2 regions of the Bdellovibrio sp. HAGR004 genome follow, and region 1 is predicted to be linked to the other one. Evidence: riboswitches for the same ligand, from Rfam matches in the RefSeq annotation. Region 1 holds a riboswitch; the other holds the start of a gene.
The links. A riboswitch is a leader RNA that binds a small molecule or an ion and turns the genes downstream of it on or off. The one in region 1 is predicted to bind guanidine.

Region 1 (11,507 bases):
CAGAATCGGGCGATACTGACCTTGTTTCTTTCCCGGTACAAACCAGGACTCAAAATTTCCAAGGAGATCTCTGTAAGAGATTAGATCCTTATCGAAGATAACTCTTACAACTTCGGCATGACCCTTTAGGTCGCGGTACGTCGGTTCCAACGTTGATGCTCCAGCATATCCGACGCGAGTTTGAACAACGCCAGACATTCCTCCAAAATTTGCATCAGGTCCCCAAAAGCAACCCATAGCGAAGATAGTTTGACTCAACTGTCCTTTTCTAACGGCCTCTTCGATCCCTTCCGGACTCGCAAACTTATAGTTCTCAACCACGTCTTCATTGTTCACTCTTTGTTCCAACATATTTTTCTCCTTTTAACTTTCAAGGATGGTTGCGACGCCCATTCCTCCTGCTGTACAGACTACGATAAGGCCGCGCTTTCCAGGCCCAGCCTGGTGCAAAATCTTCGCTAGGACCGAAACAATCTTAGCCCCTGTGGCCGCGAACGGATGACCAAGAGCGACACTGCTGCCGCGCACGTTAAGTTTCGAGCGATCAATCTTTCCCATTGCTTCGGGCCGGCCAAGGCGTCTTTTGCAATATTCAGGCGACTCCCACGCTTTCATTGTGCATAACACTTGCCCCGCGAACGCTTCATGAATCTCATAGAAGTCAAAGTCTTGGAGTTTCAGATTATTGCGCTTCAACAGCTCACTGACTGCAATGGTGGGAGCCATGAGCAACCCTTCTCCCGCAACGTAGTCAACTGCCGATGTATGTGAGTCCACGATCTTTGCTAACAACGGCCAATTGTTCTTTTTGGCTTCTTCCTCAGAGGCCAAAAGAACGGTGGAGGAGCCATCAGTCAGAGAACTGGAATTCCCCGCTGTAAGAGTGCCGCTTTCGGTCCTATCAAAAACCGGCTTTAACTTCTTCAGTTTTTCGATTGTTGTGTCATCACGCAGAATTCCATCCGTGCTTTTACCTAGGTACGGGAAAACCAGATCATCGTAGAAACCCTGCTTATATGCTTGAGCCGCGTTTTTGTGACTCTTCAAAGCAAGCTCATCTTGCTCTTGCCGAGGAATGTTCCATTCCTTAACCATAAGTTCGCAATGTTCACCCATAGATTTGCCGGTTCGTGGCTCAACGACCGCAGGCAGCACTGGCCTTAGATCACTTGGTCTAAAGCTCAAAACGATTTTCATTTTCTCGCCGAGCGTTCGTGCAGAATTCAGCGCCATCAATTTTTGCGAGAGTCTACGGCTGATCATTATCGGCAGATCGCTATTGCTATCAACACCGCCCGCAATGCCACTTTCAATTTGGTAGCTTGAGATTTTGTGTGCAATTTGGATCGTATTTTCCAAGCTCGTCCCGCACGCCCGCTGCACGTTATACGCGGGTGTATTCGGATGTAGACCCGAAGACTGGACAACTTCACGGGCAAAGTTCCAATTCGCCGAACTGTGCATCACGGCGCCCAGGGCTACGTCACCGACCGTCTTTCCCGCAAGATTATACCTATCCACCAAGCTTTTTAAGCTGGCAGTCATAAGATCGGTGGTAGTCACATCTTTGTAGGTGGTCATCGATTTCATAAACGGAATGCGGGCTCCGCCGACGACATATGCAGTTCTTGTTTTCATGTTTTCCTTTCGGGCTTCGTGTGCCGCTCAAAAACTTCTCCGACTTTCACGTCGTAAGACTCGAAAATATATTCTTTGCCTAGCATCTTGGCTTTCTTATGCTCAGGATGCGTATCCCACGCGAGAAAAGCTTCTTTGGTGAGGAACTCAACAATCAGAACATCGTCACCATTTACGGAGGTGAATCTTTCGTGTGTTCCGTATCCGGGTATGGCCTCGACCAGTTCTGACATCTCGGCATACCTTCTTTCAAATTCCTCAACGTGTTCCTTTGCTACACGACTGCGAAAAATTGCTATAACCACTATCTCTCTCCTTATAAACTAAATTTAATGAATTATGCTAATTCGCTAAAGATTCTAGCCACTTGTCAAGTTCATCGAACTTTGGATTTCTCAACTTCTTTGTCCCAATGAGTATGGTTGGAAAATTCAGCTTTCCCGTCGTATAAAGGGATCTCAACTCGCTTGCGGCTGCATCATCTTCATGGACATCCAGGAAAACGAATTGGACCCCTTTTTCTTTCAAGTACCGCTGGTAAGTCTGAGTCTTGTGGCAGTCTTTATGGCCGAACAGCTTAATCAACAAGCTCCGCTCCTTTTTGTTTACTGAAGAGCTTCGCGTATTCGCCATATCCCTCCGCTTCAAGTTTCGCCCTTGGAACGAATCGGAGCGAGGCCGAGTTCATGCCATAGCGAAGACCGGTTGACTTGGGACCATCGTTAAAGACATGGCCCAGGTGCGAGTCACCGTGTTTGCTTCGGACTTCGATGCGAGCCATCCCGAGCTTTCTGTCGGATTTTTCAACAAGGTTTTCTTTCGCGATGGGACGGGAGAAGCTCGGCCACCCGGTACCCGAGTCGTATTTGTCGAGAGAACTAAAGAGCGGTTCGCCGGACACCACATCAACGTAGATGCCTTCCGACTTATTATTCCAGTGCTCATTCAGGAACGGCCGCTCCGTTCCTGATTCTTGAGTGACGTGATACTGCATGGGAGTCAGAGTCTTCTTGAGCTCCTCTCGGGACGGTTTTTTTGGATCTTTCCCATCCCACGCCAAGGCGATTTGAGTTATGATGATCGCCATTACGACGAACGCCATTAAAAAATTTATTTTCATAAAGCCTCCATTTTAAAAAGTTATTCTACGAACTTCAAAGCTTCCGAATTGATGCAGAAACGAACTCCGCTCGGCTCCGGCCCATCTGGGAAGACGTGACCTAAGTGAGCGTCACATACATTACAAAGAACTTCGATTCGACGACCGTATGTCGTGTCCAGTTCATACTGGATGACGTTGTCTTCGACGGGCTCAGAGAAACTCGGCCATCCTGTGCCCGAATCGAATTTGAGATTAGAGTCAAAAAGTTCGGTATCGCAACCCGCGCACGCATACCTTCCGGGCTCATAAAAGGAACAAAGCTCGCCCGTGTGGGGACGCTCGGTGCCTTTTTTTCGCATGACGTGAAATTGCGCCGGTGAAAGAATTTTCTTCCATTCATCTTCACTCTTCTCGACTCGTCTTGGTGGCGCGGGAGTGCCGTTGTCGAGATGGTGAGTGATACTTTTCCAGGTGAACATAGATTACTCCTTTAATTGCTTTTAGTTTCTGGACATCTATTAGCCGTCAATCCACGAGAAGAAGTCCGTAGCTCCTCCGATGAATTTTCCATCCACAAAGATTTGCGGAACGGTTTGATGATTTGTTTTTTCTTTCAGCTCCATATAGATTTTCGGGTCATCGTCTAAACGCACTTGTTTGAAATCGACCTTCTCAGAAGTCAGATAGTTTTTCACTCGCGTACAAAACGGACAATGGTCTTTCGTGTAGATCACGACATCCTTTAGTTCTTTCATCTCTTTTTCCTCACTCGTTATCTTCATTGTTTAGTCTCTTTCAAAGTGGCAAGAATATCCGTTTGGATGCTTCTGCAAATAATTTTGATGATATTCTTCAGCGTCATAGAAACCTGATTCCTTCGCCACGCTAGTCACCACAGGATTCTCGAAACGACCCAACTCGTTGACTTCCTCAATGACGTCTTCAATCGTCATTTTTTGGACCGCATCTCGGTAAAACACTGCAGAACGATACTGAGTTCCGATGTCGTTACCTTGGCGGTTCTTCGTAGTCGGATCGTGGATCTTAAAGAAGTAGTGGAGTATTTCCTTTAGAGAGATCTCGTCTTCGTCGTATTCCACGCGGACTGCTTCGGCGTGTCCGGTCGCACCTGTTCTGACGTCCGCGTATTGGGGATCGTCAAAATCGCCGCCGCTATATCCGACTTTTGTGGCTGTCACGCCGTCTAAATTTCTTAAGAGGTCTTCGAGACCCCAGAAGCAACCTCCAGCAACGATCACATAATTCAGTTTCATATAGCCTCCTTCATTATTAGCCGTTCACTTATAGAATTGACTTTAAGGCATAAAAGAGGGATATAACATGCTCAATAGTTCGGACAATATGACTTATACGCCAATCCGGGCAGGAGTAAGTATGGATGTCCTCAGCGATATTTTAGATAAAGTCCAGCTCACCAGTAGTTACTGGTATCGGACTTCTTTTGCCGGCGACTGGGGAATCAATCTTCCAAAGGAAGACAATTTCGCTAGATTCCACATCGTGACTCACGGCGAATTTTGGTACGAAGTGCCCAAGCTAAAACTCAAAGCCCTAGCAGAGCAGGGAGATATCTTGATCCTGTTTAAGGGAATGGAGCACACAATGACAAGTGCTCCCAAGATCAAGGCTGAGACCGCTGTTGAATTCAGATCCAAAGGTCATCTCACTGAGGCGCAGGTCCTAGAGTACGGCGATCAGAGTAAGCTGAAAACGAATCTCGTTTGTGGACACTTTTGTTTTAACGGTGGACCCGATCACCCATTTCTTAATTCCCTGCCACAAATTGTTCATGTCAAAAGCGTGGAGAATGCCCATTCGCCATGGCTCGCAATGCTTTTAAGTATCGTCGAGCATGAAGCCAAATCGGGCCTGCCGGGTAGTAACGCCCTAGTAAGAAAATTGACCGAAATTATTTTTGTTCAAGCGCTAAGAATTCACATGCATAAGGCTAACAAAAAAACAGGGTTCTTTCGGCTGATTGAAAATCCTCAGATCAGTAAGACGCTTGAAGCAATCCATCAAGGTCTAGAGCAGAAATGGGGACTCGAAGACCTCGCTGAAATTGCCGGAATGTCTCGCACCAACTATAGCGTCAAGTTTAAGGAACTGTCCGGAATGACACCTCTTGATTACCTCACATATTGTCGTCTTGAAAAGGCGAAGCAACTTTTAACGGAGTCCACAAAATCCGTCCCTGAAGTAAGTGAGGCAGTTGGTTATCCCGCTCACGAGCATTTTCAAAAATTGTTTAAGAAAAAAATTGGGCAAACACCGAGTGCTTATAGAAAAGCGAACGCTTGAAAGGCTAAAGTATGATTAAGAAGTCCACACCAATTAATACCATCGCTTTCTGGGTGATTCTTATCGGAGGCGCATTCTGCCTGCTGATTCCAATGATTGCGCCGATGCTGCCTATTCAATACTTGAAAGGATACGGTGATATTGGAAGCGCCATTGGAGGTATATCAAGCCCGTTCGTGCAGATCCTTGGGTCGGCGGTTCTATTCCTAGCCTTGAAAGCACAGATCGATGCAAACGGCATTCTTCATCTTCAGATAGAGAAGGAGAATAAAAAAGAGCAGTTGAGACACGAGATAAATCAGCTTCATGAACTTTATCTGTTCGTGGAGAGAAATATTAAAAATTTTAGCTATGATCAAAAAACGACAATTGATGGTAAGTCGCAAAAAACGCTCTTACACTCACGCCGAGCTATTAAATGCTTCATCGAAGATTTAGAAGATCTGGAGGTTGATATTCATAACGACGCCGATGTGCTGATGTATGACGGAGTGAAAGAAATTATGAGTATCTTAAACAGCGTTGAGCTTTTTTTCGAGAAGATTAAAACCAGCAGCATCGAAGCCTACCACAAAAATTTTCACAGAACCCTGATGCAACACGAACTTTTGTTTAGCATTTTTCCGTATCAAGAATTAGATAGCAAAGCGCATTTAAGACAGGAGCCGTGCCCAGAGTGCGGTGAATATCACGCGAACTATCCACCTCTCATATATGATCGTTTACAGGAGATTAAAAAACGTTTCTTTTGAGTCTATTTAAGTACGGGATGCTAATTCGGCACGCTTATGGCGTTACTGCTAAAAGAACTTAGCGTCCCGAAGAAAACTTAAACTTTTCAAAATAGGTTGCTCGCATGGCTTCAGATGAACTGCGCTCTTTGTTTTGTACAGATTCAAACTGATATGATCATTTCCGCCAGCCTCTTCCGCAAATAACTTAAAGCTATTCCCTTCGTTAAAAGTACTTTTGGTAACAATATAAAGTCGATTTGCAAACGTAGCTCTTGATGTTCCCTCGGGAATCATGAGGATTTTTTGATAGAACCAAGTTGATGGGAATGACTCCATGATCTGATTATCTCAAATTAACAATTAACTAGCAATCGCTTACAAGAAAGCTGGGCAACCCTTCAGAAATTACGTTCTTTTTCATATGACGGTCGTCGTCGGAAATCTAATTTTTTGCGGCCTGTGCCATGACTGAGAATATTGCCATTCAGTAAGTTTTTTGTGCGATAAGAAGAGTTACAACTAACTTTGGCATCAGGCCACCTGACGAGGCGAACCGTACCAGGCGACGAAAAGACGGCTCTTAAAAAGGAGCGTCTTATGTCTACAACATGGGCTTGGGTTATTCTTGGTATCGCTGGACTTTTAGAAGTCTGTTGGGCAATCGGATTAAAATACACCGATGGGTTTACGAAATTCGAACCAAGTGTCCAATCCCACGTAGTTTGACCGGTTTCAAGGGGGGCAAATCCCACGTAAGTGGACCGGCTTTGGGGGAAGTAAATCCCACCTAATTTGACCGGGCAATTGCTTACGTTTTCAGCACATTTTCTCCATCTGATCCCATGCGCTAAGCTGCTGGTTTAACAACCAGACTACAGCAAGGAATACGCATGCGGAAACTCAGAAAAAAGGACTTGGAGAAAATCACAGTGGACCGAAAAATCGTCGAAGGCCTTCGCGAAGGACACTCACTCACCGCACTGACTAAATCAACTGGTAAAGGCAAAGGTTACGTCATAAAAATCCGCGACCAGGCGATAGAGCATGGCTATGTAGCCGTCGCAAACCCAGAGAAGAAAATCTACTGCAAAACCTCAAAAGAAATCCCACCTTACCCAGAGGCGCTGTTTCCGCTGCGCGATGGTCGCAGCGAGAAGGCCATTGAAACGGATGCCATCTTAGATCCCAAGCGCGAATGGATCAAGGAGCGCATTGAACTTGGCTGGAGTCCGCAAAGTATTTTTGAAGAGCTTCCGCTCTCTGTCCCGCGATCTAACTTCTACCGCTACATTCACCGCCACAAACTTATGCGATCCGCACCTGCGCGCAATGTGATGGAGCTTGTTCACTCACCGGGGGAATGTCTGCAGGTGGACTGGGGAAAGCTCTTTGACGTCGTCGATCCTGTCACAAAAAAGAAAAAAACAATTTGGATTTTCGTTGGCGTTCTTGGGCATTCTCGTTACGAGATGGCCCGAGTTGTAGAGAAACTCGACTTTGAAACAACTGCCGAAGTTTTAATAAGCATGTTTGAGGAACTTGGCGGAGTCCCTCGTAAAGTGACTTCTGATAATCCCAAAGTCTTTGTTCATGAGGCATCAAAGCACGAGCCGACGTTGAACCCGGCCTTTGAAAGACTGGCCTCGCACTACGGGTTCGTTGTCGAGGCATTGCCGCCTTATTCTCCAGAGAAAAAAGGCAAAGTGGAGCGAATGGTTCCAATGAAGCGTCGCCTTTTTGAATCCTACGATAAGTCCCAATATTCACTGAGCGGCGCACAGTCACACATGAATAAAAAGATGAGTATCGCCAATGAGAGAAAGCACGGGACTCACCTACAAAAACCTTTGGATGTGTTTCTTAACGATGAAGCCTCGTTGTTAAAGCCTCTTCCTTTATTACGCTACGAAGTGGAAACCATCACTCGCTCAACAGTGAGGTCTGATGGTTATGTTCGCTTTGCAAACAAGTACTACCGAGTAGACACAAGACTCAAAGGCGAAATAGCTTTGGTGATTGGTAATTCAGTTCAAGTAAGTATCTACTGCAACGGTCGACTGTTAGAAGTTTACGAGCGCATCCAAGATAAATTCACAAGTAAAGCCTGTAAAGATCATTACAAGGAGTCTTGGGAGAAGACTCTTCAAGATCATGGTCACTATCTGAAGCAAGCAAAAATTATCGGCGTCAATGTTGAGCGCTTTGTAGGAATTATTTTGGCTCGAGGCGAAGGTTTTGTTGATACACGCAGCGTATGGGGTCTTCTGACGCTGAACAAGAAGTACAGCAATGCCGACATCGACAAGGCCTGCCTTTCAGCGCTGGAGTTATCACAGGTAAATTTAAAAACAGTTCATCAACTATTGAATATTATGGCAAAGCCAAAACCCAAAGCTCCTCGTCATGAGGAGGTTTTATCCGCGCAGACGGTGGGAGGTAAGTTTGCGCGCGACATGAGTGAGTATAAAAACCATTTACGTCTGGTTCATAGCAACCAGGCCCACTGAAAGGAAAGACAGTTATGACAATAGATGTGATACGCGATCAGTTAAAGCAGTTACGAATGCCCGCGGCATCCGCAGAGATCGAGGGTTTAGTTCAAAAAGGAAAACGCAGCCAGGATCTTAAGTGGCTCAGTGAGCTTCTATCCACGGAATTAGATGCAAGGGCAGATAACGCCGTAGAAAAAAGGATTAAGAAAGCGGAGTTCCCAGAGCGAAGAAGCTTTGAGCAGTTCAATTGGGATTTCAATAAAAAACTCCCGCGCGAAAAAATCGAGGATCTGAAAGATTTAAAGTTTATCGAGAACAACGAAATTGCATTGTTTTTGGGAAGTCCCGGCACGGGCAAGAGTCATCTTGCGATTGCTCTTGGGATGAGCGCTGCGCAGGCTGGTCACAGTGTTTTTTGTACGAGTGTAAAAAGACTTGGGACAAAGATCCGTAAAGCGCGCGAGAACAATAAGCTCGATGTTTTATTCAAACAAATTCTAACATCAAAGCTATGGATCTTGGATGACTGGGGCGTCGTAACAATGCCACGAGACGTGAGTGAGGAGATCTTCGATTTATTTGATCGACGCAAGCACAATTCGGCTATGATCTTAACCAGCAACCGCGACGTTGAAGAATGGCCACAAGTTTTTACCGATCCGATCCTGGCAAGTGCTGCCATCGACAGGATGTTCGAGAATGCCCATATTTGCATTTTTGAAGGCCCCAGTCACCGCATGAAGGGACGAATAACTTTCAACGATATTGACAGCGAGTAGAAAGACCAATAAACCCTCAAAAATCAGGTGGTCAAAGTATCTGAAACGAACCCGGTCAAACTAAGTGAAACGGAACAAACCAAGTATTTTCACGCTCACAACACTTGCCGCGAGTATGTATCTGCTTGCTAAAGTAAGCCAGGTGCTGCCGATTGGAACAGCCTATGGCGTATGGGTAGGAATCGGGGCGATGGGTGCCGCGATTCTTGGGATTTTTCTTTTTAACGAGGGTATCTCACCACCTCGTTTGCTTTTTTTGGGACTTTTGCTGGTAGCGATCATTGGTTTGAAGCTCACTTCCAGTTAACGACTTACCAAGCCATGTCTTTTCCGAAGCGATATACCATGCACCACTGGATGTATTCTTTGTGCTCTTTTTTAACTTCGCAAATGTCTGCAATAGCTCGCTCTACTTCGTCGGTGGGAGTACCGATCCCACCAAAGGCCATTCCAGAGGAACAGTACTCGAATATCTTTGAAATGTCGGTTTCGAGATCAGTCAGGAATTGCTCTGTGATTGGATAAAAATGTCGATAGCTCGGATACCGATGTAGTTTGAGAATGTCTGGGTGTTCGTTAAGGCGAGAGCAGAGTTCTTCCAGTGATAAGCCGCTAAATTTCCTTACCAGAAAGCAAAATCGCTGGCGGAAGGGTCGTACGCTTCGGAGGAATCTATGCTCAGGTGTGCAGTCGTCGTCCCTCAGCATATCCTTCCGAAGCTGGCGTAGTGAGCGTGAGAGCGTTCCATGTAGGTGTTCTACAGTTCCGAAAGAGCCTAGTTCTGGTTGTTGGACTTGATAAGCCATAGTTTGGCGAAAGTTTGAAAGCTGCAAAATATTGCTCAAAAGAATCTCCTTTAGCCTGTTTATGGAGCATGGTGTCTGGTGAAGAGCTGTATCCATGCGAAAGGAATAAATAAAATCGCATATAAAGTACCATATATGAGCCTCATATAAAAGGCTCATATATGGCCGCTCATTGGCTTGGGTTATGAATAACCTAAGTCCATGAAACCACGCGAGAAAAATTCCACCTTACCCCGATCCGACGCAGAATTTCGTCTTCTTAGGAAAATTGGGCAGCAGATTCACAAGAAACTACATGACTTGGACAAGCCCGTTGAATGGCTGGCATGGGAGAGCGAAACTTCTAGGGCCACGGTGCGAAGAATCTTTGATGCCGAAGGAAATGTCGGATTGCTGACCCTGGATCGAGTGGCCCACGCTCTCGGTTACAAAGATGGGGTTATTGGACTACTCAACGATCTTTAAGAAAGGGCTATGCCCCTTCTTGTTCGATGAAGTCTTCAACAGATTGGATGCTGAAGTAAGTAGAGCCATTGTCGAAGGAAAGGATATTGCCTTCGGATTCTTCTTCCGATTCGTAGTCACACAGCGCACAACGCCAGCTTACGGGATCATTTTCTTTCATCAGAGTTACAGTGTCGAAAGTCATCCAACCAACTTTGGTTTCTTCAGGATAGCACTGACGAATTGATTCCTCGAAAGCCTCTTCAAGATCGGCGGCGTCAATTTCGGTTTCCAGGATGTGCTTGATGATCCAGTGAGTTCCGTACTCGCAGCCCACTCCAGGCAGCAAGCGCATGAGGTCATCGCTGCCACAAGATTCACAGCAGGCCGTGGGAGCTTCTTTGTAGCATCCATAGCAGAATGGGATGGAGCGGTTCAGGGCAATTTGTTCGAGTTTTTGTTGGATTTCGTTCTTCATGGTCATCTCCTCTTTAGAGTTGTCGTTTTCCCCCGTTGTGAGGGCTTCTTCGCCCCGCCTAGGAAGCCCGACGGGGGAAAAAGGAAGAGGAGGCAAAGTCCCTCGGCCCGACCAAGCGAATGCGGCAGAACGAGTGACAGGAGTGCAACGGATGGCGCGAAGTCTGCGGGGGGACGAATCAGGGAATTTGCTGGAGCGACCGCCAGCAATGCTAAAGGAGTCAGGAGATGCCGAACGAATCCGGCAAATCCTCGTTCTTGCCCGCTGCTACTTCTTTACTGGTAGGAGCATGGGTTTGCCCCACTTGGACGCTTGCGAGTCCTTGAGGAGCTGATACTGAGCCACGCGCACTTGCTGGATGAACTTCGGGAGCTGTCCAGTAGCGGCGGCAAAGAGAGCGGCAGCAACGGCGGCTTGAATGAGTTTGTTAGGGATAGACATAGGAACCTCCTCGGTTACGGATGATTGGTTTGATTTGTAGAATGTTGATCTTGAGCTGCTAGAACAGCAGTCTTAAGAATCTGAACTTCAGAGGGAAAACGCCTAGAAAATCGGGTTTTTCTCTCTGGGCGCAAGTAGCAATCAAGTAGCAAAAAAGTAGCAAACTCAGGACATTTCGTGAGATTTCACGACAGATTCAAGAGAAGGCCGCAAGGCCCTTTTCAATGATTTCAAGTGTTTATGATTGTTGGGATTTTTAATTTTTCTGCGA
Region 2 (11,507 bases), 1.7 Mb from region 1:
TATTCGCTCTAAAGATCTGGATGTTTTACCGATATCTTGATTTTTAAGTGAGCGGTCGGGCGGCCGGGAATTTTGTGGTAACCTTATGGGTAAAAGAAAGGTCCAGCATGGAAATAAAACGCAAACCCCTTGAGTCTCGTGATGACATCCGAATTTTAGTGGACAGCTTTTACGCCAAGGTGCGGGCTGATGGGTATATCGGGCCGATCTTTACGGATGTGGCGCAAGTTGACTGGGATGAACATCTGCCCAAGCTGTATAATTTCTGGGCCGATCTTCTTTTGGGGGAGGACTCCTATCGGGGCCGACCCTTTCCTCCGCACATGAAACTGAATTTACAGCCCGGACATTTCGAACAGTGGCTGCGTTTGTTTGTGGCGACGGTGGATGAATATTTTGTGGGGCTGAAGGCAGATGAAGCCAAACACCGGGCTTATCGCATTGCCAGGAATTTTATGATCAATTTGAATCTGATCAGTTTGGATTAACTTCTTACCAGACGTTGAGCGTGTGCCGGAATGCAGAGGGGCTTTTGAGAACCTTGTATTGTTGCACAGCTGCGCCGGACGCTTAGAGAAGCTCTGCGGAGAGTGCTTAAATGGAAAAAGCCGCGGAGGTTCTTTATGAAACTCACAGTCAACTTTGCATCGCAGGGACGTCTTCTTGAGGGAACTCTTTATCTTCCTGAATCCAATGAGGATGTTCTGGCCGCCTGCCTTTTTGAGGGGGCCATGACCGGAGCCACAGCTCAGGTGGTGGATTATCTGGCTCGGCAAGTCAGTCATCAGGGGTTTGTCACCCTGGTCATGGATCATAACTATTTCGGAGATGACGAAACGGCTCCGCAGCCCTGGGAATCGCCCTTTAAGCGGCTGCAGGATATCCTGGCAGCTTTGCACTTTTTGGAAGATTATGGCGAGGTTGATAAGAACCGAATTTTCGGTGTGGGTGTCAGCGTGGGTGCTGAGTTTCTGGCCGAGGCCAGTCTCCGGACTGATATATTAAAGGGTCTGGTCTTCGTTGAAAGTCCCACAGATGACAGTCGCAATCGAATTGCCCGATTGGATATTCCCAGCATCGTCGTGGATGAAGCTCACCTGGAAACGGCCGTCGAAGAAATTGTTCTTTGGGCCCGCACGCTCTTTGGCAGTTCGCGTGAAGAGCATGGTTCTGTGAACTGGCATCTAACGGATGAATAAATTTACTTCAACTTTATTGTGACCGTATTCACAACCTCATTTTGCATATTGCGAATGTCCACTTTCATTGACTTGCGCTTCCAGTCGATTTCGGCCAAGCCAAAGTTTTCTTTGTTGTACACGGGGCCGATGTAGTGCCGGTCGGCGTCCCGATAGTTGTTAGCGCGATTGATGGAGCTACCTGTGATGTCGTACAAAGGCCCATAGCCGGGAAGTTCCAGCTTGGAAATAGAGGCCATGTGACGATCCCCACTGAAAATGACGACATTTTTCGCCTTGGTTTTTTTGATTAAATCAAAAAGGCGCTGACGTTCTTTGGGGAAGTTGCTCCATTTTTCAAACGGCGGATCTTCAGCAATGACCTGAATACTGCTGACGATCAGGCGGACTTGTGCAGGACGCTTGAGCTGGGCTTCCAGCCACGCCCACTGGTTTTCACCCAGCACAGTGCCATCAAGACTGGGTTCGTAGTGCATGGCCTTTCCTTCAAAGCCGGCTTTTTCTTTCAGGGGACTGCGATAGTAGCGGGTGTCGAGCATTATGACTTGAACCAGGTGCTTTTTGGGGCCGATGATTTTGCTGTGGTAAACTCCGCGCTGCTCAAGGGGCATGCTGTTGCGGGTGTAAGTCCAATAGTTCACGAAGTCCTTGCGAGCGGCATCCTTGCCAGTCCATTCATTTCCACCGTCGCGCATTCCAAAGTCGTGGTCATCCCAGGTGGCCATGAAGGGCACCTTTTCGCGCACGGTGCGGTATTCCGGGATCAAATCCAGTTTGCGGTACTGTTCGGCGATGGGCTGTTGGTACGGGCTGCTGGCGTAAACATTGTCGCCGGCAAAAAGAAACAGATCAGGCTCTGTGGCGCTGATGGTTTTCCAAAGCGGCTGAGGTTCGTCCTGATTGGCGCAGGAACTAAAGGCAATACGGCGCAGGGTCGCAGAATAATCAATCCCCCGGGAGGGCAGAGCGGAAACATAGGTCGTTGCCACAGGGGCTATCTGGGTGACACCAGTGTCGCGATTTTTTGGATTTTGTGCGCAGGCTGTGACCAGTAATGCCAGCAACAACACAAGTCTTGTCATGAAGTCTCCCTGGTGGAGGTTGGAAATTGGAAACCGGGTTTTTATTTCATGCATCCGGGTCTGTTTTGGCAACCCTTTTGTCTCAAAATAATCCACGGCACGGAGCTTGTATTGATTCTGAGGCATGACAAGTAAAACGATCCTCTTAGGCAGAATACTGACGGCTTTCTTTGTGACCCTGACTGTTTTTACAGCTGAGCTTTCATTAGCTTCACTTGAGCGAATGAATCTCAGACTGAGACAGCCGACAAAGGGCGCATCTGTTCAAAGAATGGCGCAGGAAAAACGACAGCAAGCGGTGCGTTTGGGACTGAAGCGCGCCAACACCTCAGCAGAGGCGTTGGATCAGCAAATCGTGCGCTATTTGGAAGTGGCCTCGATGGGGCGCTTGGAGCGTTGGAAAAAGGGCATTGACCTTGATCTTGTCAAAGTCGAGTACTCGCAGCGTGTTCTGGGGCACTTAAGCTCTGTGACCAATCTGATGAAGATGCGTCGTTCGTCCGGCAACAAATTCAAAAAACTTTACGAGTTTGATTTCCAGAATCTGATGCGTAAGAGCGATTACGTACTGGCGGTGAATACCACGCGCACAGTTTTGGAGTACGCATCGGCTCAGGACAGAGAGCTGGCCGCTCGGGCGGAAAAAATTCTGGCGGAATACAATCAGGAGCGTCTGCACTTTGACGCCAAAATGATTGCCTTCAACTAAGGTACCTGCTTACTTTTGCAAAAACTGTGCGTAAAAAAAAAGGGAGCCAAGAGGCTCCCTTTTTTTCGTTTTAACTTTTGGTTAAAAACTATTTGCGCTCGCTCAATGGAGTCACTTTGCGCTGTTCTGCACCCACGTACTCAGAAAGAGGACGGATGATGCGGTTGTCAGCAGCTTGTTCCATGATGTGAGCAGACCAGCCCGTCGTACGAGCCATCACAAAGATCGGAGTGAAGAAGTCGATCTCAAAGCCCATCATGTAGTAAGCAGGACCTGCTGGGAAGTCCAAGTTAGGATAGATTTTCTTCTTCTCAACCATGACTTTTTCAAGGGCTGCATACATCTGCATCCACTTTTGTTCGCCAGTCACGTCAGCCATGATTTGCGCATACTTCTTCATGGTTGGAACGCGAGAGTCGCCGGAGCGGTAAACGCGGTGACCGAAGCCCATGACTTTTTTCTTCTGTGCCAATGCATCCAGCATCCACTGTTCTGCTTTTGCTGGGTCAGCGATTTCTTTCATCATGTGCATAACCATTTCGTTCGCACCACCGTGCAAAGGTCCTTTCAGTGCACCAATGCCTGCAACAGTTGCAGAGTAGATGTCAGACTGAGTGGAAGTTACAACACGCGCAGTGAACGTGGACGCGTTGAAGCTGTGTTCGGCGTAAAGGATCAAAGAAACGTCGAATGCCTTAACAACTTCTTTTTGTGGAACTTTACCGAAGCACATGTGGAAGAAGTTTTCAGCGATGGAAAGATCAGACTTAGGTGGGATGAAATCCAAACCTTTTTTGAAGCGGTAGTCCGCTGCCACCATCGTTGGGATTTTCGCAAGCAACATCATGGCTTTGTCCATGTTTGTCGCAGGAGTTGAATCCCAGATACGAGCGTCTTCAGCACCCAGGAAGGACACAGCCGTGCGGATGGAATCCATTGGGTGACACTTTTGTGGGAGCGCTTTGATCACGTTCAACAAAGTGGTGGAGATTTCACGGTAGCTGCGTTCTTTCTTGGTGAAATCCGCAAGCTGAGCAGCGTTTGGCAGCTCACCATTATACATCAAGAAAGCCACTTCTTCGAAAGAGCAGTTTTCTGCCAGATCCTGAACCGGGTAACCACGGTAGATCAAAGAGTTGGTGTGAGGGTTTACTTTGGATACGGAAGACGTATCCATCACAACGCCATCAAGACCTTTCTTAACGTTCATCTTCTCTGGTTCTGGAACATAATCTGGATTGATATACTCAGCCATTTTTCCTCCGGCGAAATCCGCGCAGGCGGTTCCTAATACATTCAGGAATCGGTGCGTTATATTGCTAATGATTAACGACCAAAGCTAGCGCGGCCCCAGAAGGCGGTCAAGAGTTGGTGCACGGACTCTGCTTTGCGCAGCGGCGGGATTGACGGATCCCCCTAGGTTTGAGCACACTTTAACGATGGAATTATCATTCGCCCTCGTTCCGGCACTTATTCATGTGTACATTTTTACTCTGGAAAGCCTGCTTTGGGGGCGTAAAAGAACCAATAAGACTTTCGGTGTCACGGAAGCCGAAGCTGCCACCACTAAACTGATGGCCTTCAATCAAGGGTTCTACAATCTGTTCCTGGCTGTGGCGATTTTGCTCGGCCTGCATTTGCGAACAGGGGAGATCACTCGCGCCGCAGGCACCACGCTGGTGATCTATGGTCTGGTCTCTATTATCGCGGCGGGCCTGGTATTGATTCTGTCGTCACGTCGCTTGTGGCGGGCGGCCCTGGTGCAAATTGTTCCGGCAGTGATCGCCCTGATCCCGTTTCTAACTTAAAACTGCCCTTCACACACACCCGGAGTCGTCGTCAGGATCGGCTGTGGATTTGCTGAAAAATAGTTCTTCAGATCCAAATCCAGATGCAGATTTCCTTTTTTGCAGTTGTCATAAAGCGCCCGGTACAGACTTAACAGGTTGTTCTTGAATATCGTGTATTCCGCGGCGGTGAACTGCAAAGAGTTGCGGAAGAAGGTCTCCATGGCGACTTGGGATTCTGGATTGCCGAAGACCTGATTGTGCAACTGGATGACGCCCTTATAAACCATCGGGCTGAAATGTCGCACCACCATGGTGGCATTCAGGTACAGATCGGGATTTCCTTTCCAGCTGTCATAGGTGGCAGAGGCCTTCTTGGTGTCGGCAATCAGGTGATATTTCTTTGCCGTGTTCATATCAAAACCGCCATCGTTGTCTTTCAAAAGCATCACTTTCAAGGAAACTCCGGTTTCTTTGATCGCGCTCAACATTTCAGCTTCAGCCGGCGTCAGCTGGGGGGGCGCTTTGGCTAGAAGTTCGCGGTATTTTTTGTCGGAAATATCATCCACTTTTCCCTGTGCTGTTTTAAAGAAGTGGCGACGCTTGTAGTGGATATTGCCGATACGGTCAGCCTGGTCCAGCAGGAAGTCCATCACCAGCATGTCAGATGTCTCCTGCATGCCCAGCATTTTCTGACCGGCTTTGGCCAGCTCGGTGCTGCCTAGGATTTGCGAAATCGGTCGCGGGTCCTTCAGCAGCGGCCAGAAAACGCTGCTATTGCGGAACTGATCAATGCGGGTTTTGTCCTGTTTCAGGCCAAAGGCTTCGGCATATAATTCTTCGTTGCCCGGATTTTCCGCCAGCACGCCAAAGACCTGACGCTTGTCTTCAGTCAGGATGCGAGTTGACCAGTAGGCAGTGCCGTTGGTCGATAAACCACGGCGCTTGCCATCTTTATAGAACGAAGCCGGTACAATGCCCAGACCGTGGGGCGGCTTGGTATAGACATCCGGCAACTGGGACACATTGCCGTGCTTGGCGCGTACCAGATGGCCGATCTGATCGTACCAGTATTGATTCAGATATGTGTTACCCATTTGCAGTCCCAGATAACGACCGGCCAAGGCGTGATTTAACACCGTGTCCAGATCCACCGTGCGCAGAACGCTGGCCGGAACCTCCACAGACTTAAACAGCTGAGCCAGACGAGAGTATCCCAGAATACTTCCTACGGAAACTCCGGGAGCCGCAAACTTGAATTTCGCCTCTTTGTCCGGATATCCCAGACGGGCTTTCATTTTCTTTTTTTCAGAGCGCGAAAGAGGGCAGATGGTTTTCTGGAACTGTGCCTCTGTCATTCTGGCAGGGACTTCATAGTATTCCACCGCCACGGAGGTGCTGTTCACTTTCGGACAGCTGTAGAAGGTCTTCAGTTTGGGATGATCGCCATACGAGGCATAAAGATTCATTGCGCACAGGCTGTCTTCGTCTTTGTTGATTTTGTTTTCCAAGCCGGGGAATCTTTGCAGTAGATAACATTTTTCGCGCAGGGCTTTGCCGGGCACCTCGATATTATAAGTTCTGATTGCATGTTTATCAAATTGCGGGTCCAGATAGCCGTGGGCATTGGAACTGAAAAGAACAAGGGACATGAGTGAGGCAAACATGGGATAGTCTCCGTATAATGGGGACGGAGACTATTTCCCGGTATGTCGAAAACCAAGTTATTTTATTGCAAGGTTTTTCAGCGAACGTACCTCACTCCATTTTTGGCATCCAAAGTCAGAGAGGCAGGAAGCGAACTAAGACTTTGCAGTGTCCCTGAGGAGTTGTAGTAACGAATGGAAAGCTGATTTGTTTCAGAGAAAACAAGTTCGACGTAACCTTGCGGAGTTCTAATGTTTGTTCCGACGAGGTATCGGGGAGCGCTTCCGGCACACGGCATGGACACCACTTGAAGTTTTTTTCCATCAGCATAGGTGTAATGCCCGGAATAAAATCCGTGAGAATGTCCAAAGATCACCAGATCCACTTTATTGCTTAAAAGAATGGACTCCAGAGTAAAAGATCCCGCTGTGCGGCGTTCTTGAGACAGGACGCCGTTTTCATAAACCGTCGAGCTGTTGGCCTTGCTGCTGACGATCGAATAAAGCGGGATGTGTCCATAGACCACGCGAGCGCGAGCTCCTTGGGCGCGGGCCGAAGACAGTTGTGCCTTGAGCCAGTTCAACTGAGCCGTGCGGTTGGAAAGTTTTGAGTAGTTCGCATCATCCAAAGAGACAAAGAAGACATCCTCTTTGATGAAGGAATAATAAAATGGAAAATTGTCATCATCGACATATTCCACGTTGGGTTTGTTTTCGCTCCAGAAACTGTCATAGATTTTTCGTTCCTGGCTGTAGTAGGCATCATGATTTCCCGGTGTCGGTAAAAACGGCAGACCCGCGGTGCGCATCAGGGAGAGAACCTTTTTTGAAAACGAGTTCCACATATTCACGTAGGTGCTGTCGGACAAGGTCTTTTTTTCGCCGTCGATATAATCACCCACACCCAAAATGGCCGCCGGCTGGCGTGCGATCATGGATTTTACAATCGAAATAGTGCTGCTGGCATAGGTGCCACTGGTGTCGATGTTCATATCCGCAAAGGCATGGATCTTTAAAGACCTTGCACTGTCCTCGATAGTGCCGCCTTGTTCGGGGGGCGTGGTGGGGGGAGTCGGCGAGGAGGGATCCTTGCTGCCCGGATCAGTGAACGAACTTTCAGAATCTGAATCAGAGCCGGGTGGAACCGTGCTGAGAACATCAGAGTTTTGGGGCATACATGCGGCTAAGCCAGAAACGAGAAAAAAGGCCGCAAGGAATTGGATGGAGGCGGTGGCTTTTGTTTTCATACAGTTTGTATCGTAACAAAGGTCGAAAACATTAAGTCGAATTAATGTGGATTGGGTGTATGTAAAATGGACTCAGGTCTAAGTCGTATTTTCTGCAGGAGCTTTAGACAGTTTCTGTGAAATAAAAAATGGAATCAGAGAGGTTGTAATAAACCCGATCAAGGACAAGATCCTGACGGTCTCTCCGCCAGGATCTGTTTGTTTAGCGGTTTAGATTTCGATGTTTTTGCAAATCCAGTCGCGCAGTTCACTTAAGCCTGTTTGAAGATCTGGATGGGCCTTGATGATAGCGGACATCTCGGCGTGGACAGTTTCGCCCTTGTACGGTTTGTTGCGCAAAGCCTCGGTGATCTCTTCAATCACGGTGGGATACAGGCAATCCGTATAGAACTTCAAATCCTTGATCTGTCCGTCTTCCACTTTGAAGTGCACATCAAAGAAGCCCAATGACAGATAGTCGTCCATCTTATGGCTGAATTCCAGGGTGTTGCCGTACAGCCACTCCCACGAACTCAGCTGGTCGTACTGACTTTTCAATTCAGGAATCTGCTGCAAACTTTGCATGGTCAAAGACTCAATCTCAGCCTTGGCGCCATAGAAGCCTTCAAAGGCCTCGATCATCGGGCCGACAAGATTGTCGTGGTTGATAGAGGCTGAAACCTCATTCAGATTCGCCACGCGGGCCCGGACGGATTCTTTGCCTTTGGCTTGAAGCTTCTTGGGGTTCGGAGTCAGATAGTTCCCCAATCGCGCCAAATCCGTATGCATCAGCAAAGTGCCGTGGTGGAAGGCACGGTCCTTTTTTTCTCGATAAGCGCTGCCGCTGAATTTGCGCGGTCCATCGTGGAACGGGATCAGCAGGTCATTGCGACCGGAGGCTTCCCCCTCAATGCCAAACTTTTTAAGCGCGTTGAAAATAACCTGCACATTGTTTTCGCGCTTATAGGATTCTTTCGGTGAAAGGAAAGTGAAGTTGGTATTGCCCAGGTCATGGAAAACGGCTCCGCCGCCGGTCGTGCGGCGAGCCAGATGAACCTTGTCCTCTTTCATTTTCGCCAGGTTGCATTCGGACCAGGGATTTTGATTGCGCCCGATGACAACGGTTTCTTCATTGCGCCACAAAAACAGGATCTGCTGGGAAGGATCCAGGTTGTGAAAGATCCATTCTTCTGTTGCCAGATTCAAATGCGGATTCAAACTGTCAGAGAGAAATACTTTAAGTTTTTGCATGGGCCCAACCTAGTCTGCCGTCGACGACGGGTCAAGAAAGAGTATAGGGTATCGGGCTTGTCCAGTGGGGGAATTGGCGCGATCTCTGGACTTAGTAAGGCAATTTAGAGGGAAAGACTTAAACGGCGTCTTTACTTTTTCCGTGTTTTGCGATTAAATATTACCGTATTTCAGTTTTCGCAACTGATGTGCCCGGACGATGTGCGACGTACCCGGTCAGGACAAGACGACGCTTTTTTCTAACGAAAGGAGTGTTGGTATGTCTAACACAGTAGCATGGATTATTTTGGCAATCGCAGGTCTTCTTGAAGTCGGTTGGGCCATCGGCCTTAAATACACCGAAGGTTTCACAAAGCTTACACCCAGTCTTTTAACTTTGCTTGCTTTGGCAGGCAGTATGTTTTTACTGTCTCGTGCGGCGACGGTTCTTCCTATCGGGACTGCGTATGGGGTGTGGGTTGGTATCGGTGCTCTTGGCGCTGCGGTTCTGGGAATCATGTTGTTCAATGAGGCGGCCACGCCAGCTCGTCTGTTCTTCCTAGGTCTTTTGTTGATATCCATCATTGGACTGAAACTCACAGCCGGTGGGCACTAAAAAACTCACCTTATCGGGGGAGGAGTCGCAAACTTCAGAGAGCGTTCAGAGAGGATCTGGACATAGGTCCTCTTTGTCTCTCGCGGGTTTGTTCCGAATCTTTCAGGGTTCAGACAGCCCAGGAGTTGTAGCATGTTGTTTCGCGGATTCAAAAGACTTTCATTCACTCAACAATTGACCCTGCCCATTGCCGTGGTTGGAGCTTTGGTTTTGGGAGGTATTGCAGCACTGTCCGTTCAGGATTCGTTCAAGGATGCAAAAGAAAGTGCGCACGCTCTGACTTTGGAGATGGGGCGGAAGTACTCTCAGCAGATCAAAACCTATTTGGATAAATCTTTTGCGCAGGCCGAGGTTGTGGGGCGCAGTTTGGCCATGGATGTGCAGAATCATCTTCAGGATCGCAACAAGGCCTATATGACCTTGCGTGAGGTTTTAAGCAGCGATCCTCAGTATCTGGCAACCTGGTCTGCTTGGGAGCCCGATGCCTACGATGGCAAAGATGCCCAGTACATGAACTCACCGATGCATGAAAAGACCGGACGGGTGTATCCGTGGTGGGTCCGTCAGGGTGACAAGATCGTCTACAAGACGTTGCTGAATGAAGAAACGCCGGATCTGGGGGACTGGTACTTCCAGCCGATTCAAAGAAAACAAAGTATGCTGGTGGAACCCTACAAGGACACCGTCAACGGCAAAGAGCTGGTCATGACCTCGGCTGTCTACACTATCGTGCAGCAGGGCGAAGCCAAGGGACTTGTGGGAATTGATATCAGTCTGGATAATATCAAAAAACTGGTGACAGAAGTACGTCCCTTTGCCGACTCTCAATCGTTTTTGCTTTCGGATAAGATGATGGTGGTGGCAGGTCCAGAACAGGCGGAAGTGATGCAGACGTATCAGGCCGATGCGGATCTTCAGTCTTTGATCCAACGTCATGAGTCTGGCAGTTTGGAAGTCGACAGTCCCCGCGGCAAAGAAGTGGTTTTGGTGGTGCCGGTGCCCATCTATAATCTTGAGCAAAGCTGGACGCTGGTGATTCGCACGCCAGAAAAAACGATCCTGGCGGCTGCATACTCGTCCTTATGGAAGCAGCTGGGTTTTTCTTTGCTGGGTCTTCTTTTGCTGATGTCCGTGGTGTATCTGGGGGCGAAAAGATCCGAGCGGAAAATTTCCACCCTGTCTTCAGGGCTGACCGAGTCTTCTCATGGTATTTCCGAGGATCTTGAGCACTTAAACACGACTGGGAGTCTACTGGCGGAAGCCTCGACCCGGGCAGCGGCCTCCATCGAGGAAACGGTGGCGTCGTTGGAAGAGATCACCTCAATGGTGCGTTTGAACACCGGCCATGCACAAAATGCGGCCTTGCTTTCCGGTGAATCCGCGAAGCTGGCCAAGACCGGAGAGGCAAAAATTCTGGAGCTTGTCCAAACCATGACGGCGATTGAGTCGTCGTCACAAAAAATCGAAGAGATCATCAACATCATCGATGACATCGCATTTCAGACCAACCTGCTGGCCTTGAATGCCTCGGTCGAGGCGGCTCGTGCCGGAGAGCATGGCAAGGGCTTTGCGGTGGTGGCAGAGGCTGTGCGATCACTGGCGCAGCGGTCGGCTTCGGCTGCAAAAGATATTAATCACTTGATCTCCGCATCCGTGGCGCAGGTCAAGCAGGGCACCGTCATGGTGCGGGAAAATGGTGAAGTTCTAAAGCAAATGTCCGCCAGCATTGAAAAAGTCGCGGCGTTGAATCAGGAAATTGCGGACGCCAGTCAGCAGCAGTCCACCGGAATTGAACAAATCAACGTGTCGATTAATCAATTGGATCAGGTGATCCAGAAAAACGCCTCTGAAGCCGGTGAAATAGTGACAGCGGCCGCCAACATCAGTGAGAAATCTGAAGTGATGAATGCCACTGTCAAGGTGCTGAGCGCCGCCTAGTTGCCGTGAACGACGGAATTCAATCCGCCCACCTTTTCGTATCCGGGCTGTCCCAGATAGTGTGCGTCTTGTCC

Region 2: it holds a riboswitch for guanidine, as region 1 does, so the genes downstream of both, sugE (quaternary ammonium compound efflux SMR transporter SugE) here and ACZ5ZV_RS15345 (SMR family transporter) in region 1, are expected to answer to the same signal.

Annotation. Positions count from the first base shown of each region.
Region 1 is NZ_AP029176.1:3,075,790-3,087,296, reverse strand. It holds gene ACZ5ZV_RS15395 (peptide-methionine (S)-S-oxide reductase MsrA) at 1-351, opposite strand, end outside; gene ACZ5ZV_RS15390 (acetyl-CoA C-acetyltransferase) at 364-1,638, opposite strand; gene ACZ5ZV_RS15385 (antibiotic biosynthesis monooxygenase family protein) at 1,635-1,943, opposite strand; gene ACZ5ZV_RS15380 (glutaredoxin family protein) at 1,981-2,271, opposite strand; gene msrB (peptide-methionine (R)-S-oxide reductase MsrB) at 2,216-2,758, opposite strand; gene msrB (peptide-methionine (R)-S-oxide reductase MsrB) at 2,779-3,219, opposite strand; gene ACZ5ZV_RS15365 (glutaredoxin) at 3,259-3,495, opposite strand; gene msrA (peptide-methionine (S)-S-oxide reductase MsrA) at 3,526-4,014, opposite strand; gene ACZ5ZV_RS15355 (AraC family transcriptional regulator) at 4,136-5,062, shown strand; gene ACZ5ZV_RS15350 (hypothetical protein) at 5,074-5,814, shown strand; guanidine-III (ykkC-III) riboswitch at 6,319-6,379, shown strand; partial or broken gene ACZ5ZV_RS15345 (SMR family transporter) at 6,394-6,504, shown strand; gene istA (IS21 family transposase) at 6,687-8,303, shown strand; gene istB (IS21-like element helper ATPase IstB) at 8,318-9,067, shown strand; partial or broken gene ACZ5ZV_RS15330 (DMT family transporter) at 9,147-9,374, shown strand; gene ACZ5ZV_RS15325 (hypothetical protein) at 9,379-9,912, opposite strand; gene ACZ5ZV_RS15320 (hypothetical protein) at 10,346-10,795, opposite strand; gene ACZ5ZV_RS15315 (hypothetical protein) at 11,063-11,236, opposite strand.
Region 2 is NZ_AP029176.1:1,386,005-1,397,511, forward strand. It holds gene ACZ5ZV_RS06935 (LysR substrate-binding domain-containing protein) at 1-40, shown strand, start outside; gene ACZ5ZV_RS06940 (group III truncated hemoglobin) at 108-488, shown strand; gene ACZ5ZV_RS06945 (alpha/beta hydrolase family protein) at 624-1,199, shown strand; gene ACZ5ZV_RS06950 (alkaline phosphatase D family protein) at 1,202-2,281, opposite strand; gene ACZ5ZV_RS06955 (hypothetical protein) at 2,406-2,990, shown strand; gene ACZ5ZV_RS06960 (bifunctional 2-methylcitrate synthase/citrate synthase) at 3,079-4,245, opposite strand; gene ACZ5ZV_RS06965 (DUF1304 domain-containing protein) at 4,430-4,798, shown strand; gene ACZ5ZV_RS06970 (hypothetical protein) at 4,795-6,444, opposite strand; gene ACZ5ZV_RS06975 (metallophosphoesterase family protein) at 6,522-7,670, opposite strand; gene ACZ5ZV_RS06980 (lipoate--protein ligase) at 7,881-8,900, opposite strand; guanidine-III (ykkC-III) riboswitch at 9,074-9,136, shown strand; gene sugE (quaternary ammonium compound efflux SMR transporter SugE) at 9,160-9,495, shown strand; gene ACZ5ZV_RS06990 (methyl-accepting chemotaxis protein) at 9,628-11,433, shown strand; gene ACZ5ZV_RS06995 (PDC sensor domain-containing protein) at 11,430-11,507, opposite strand, start outside.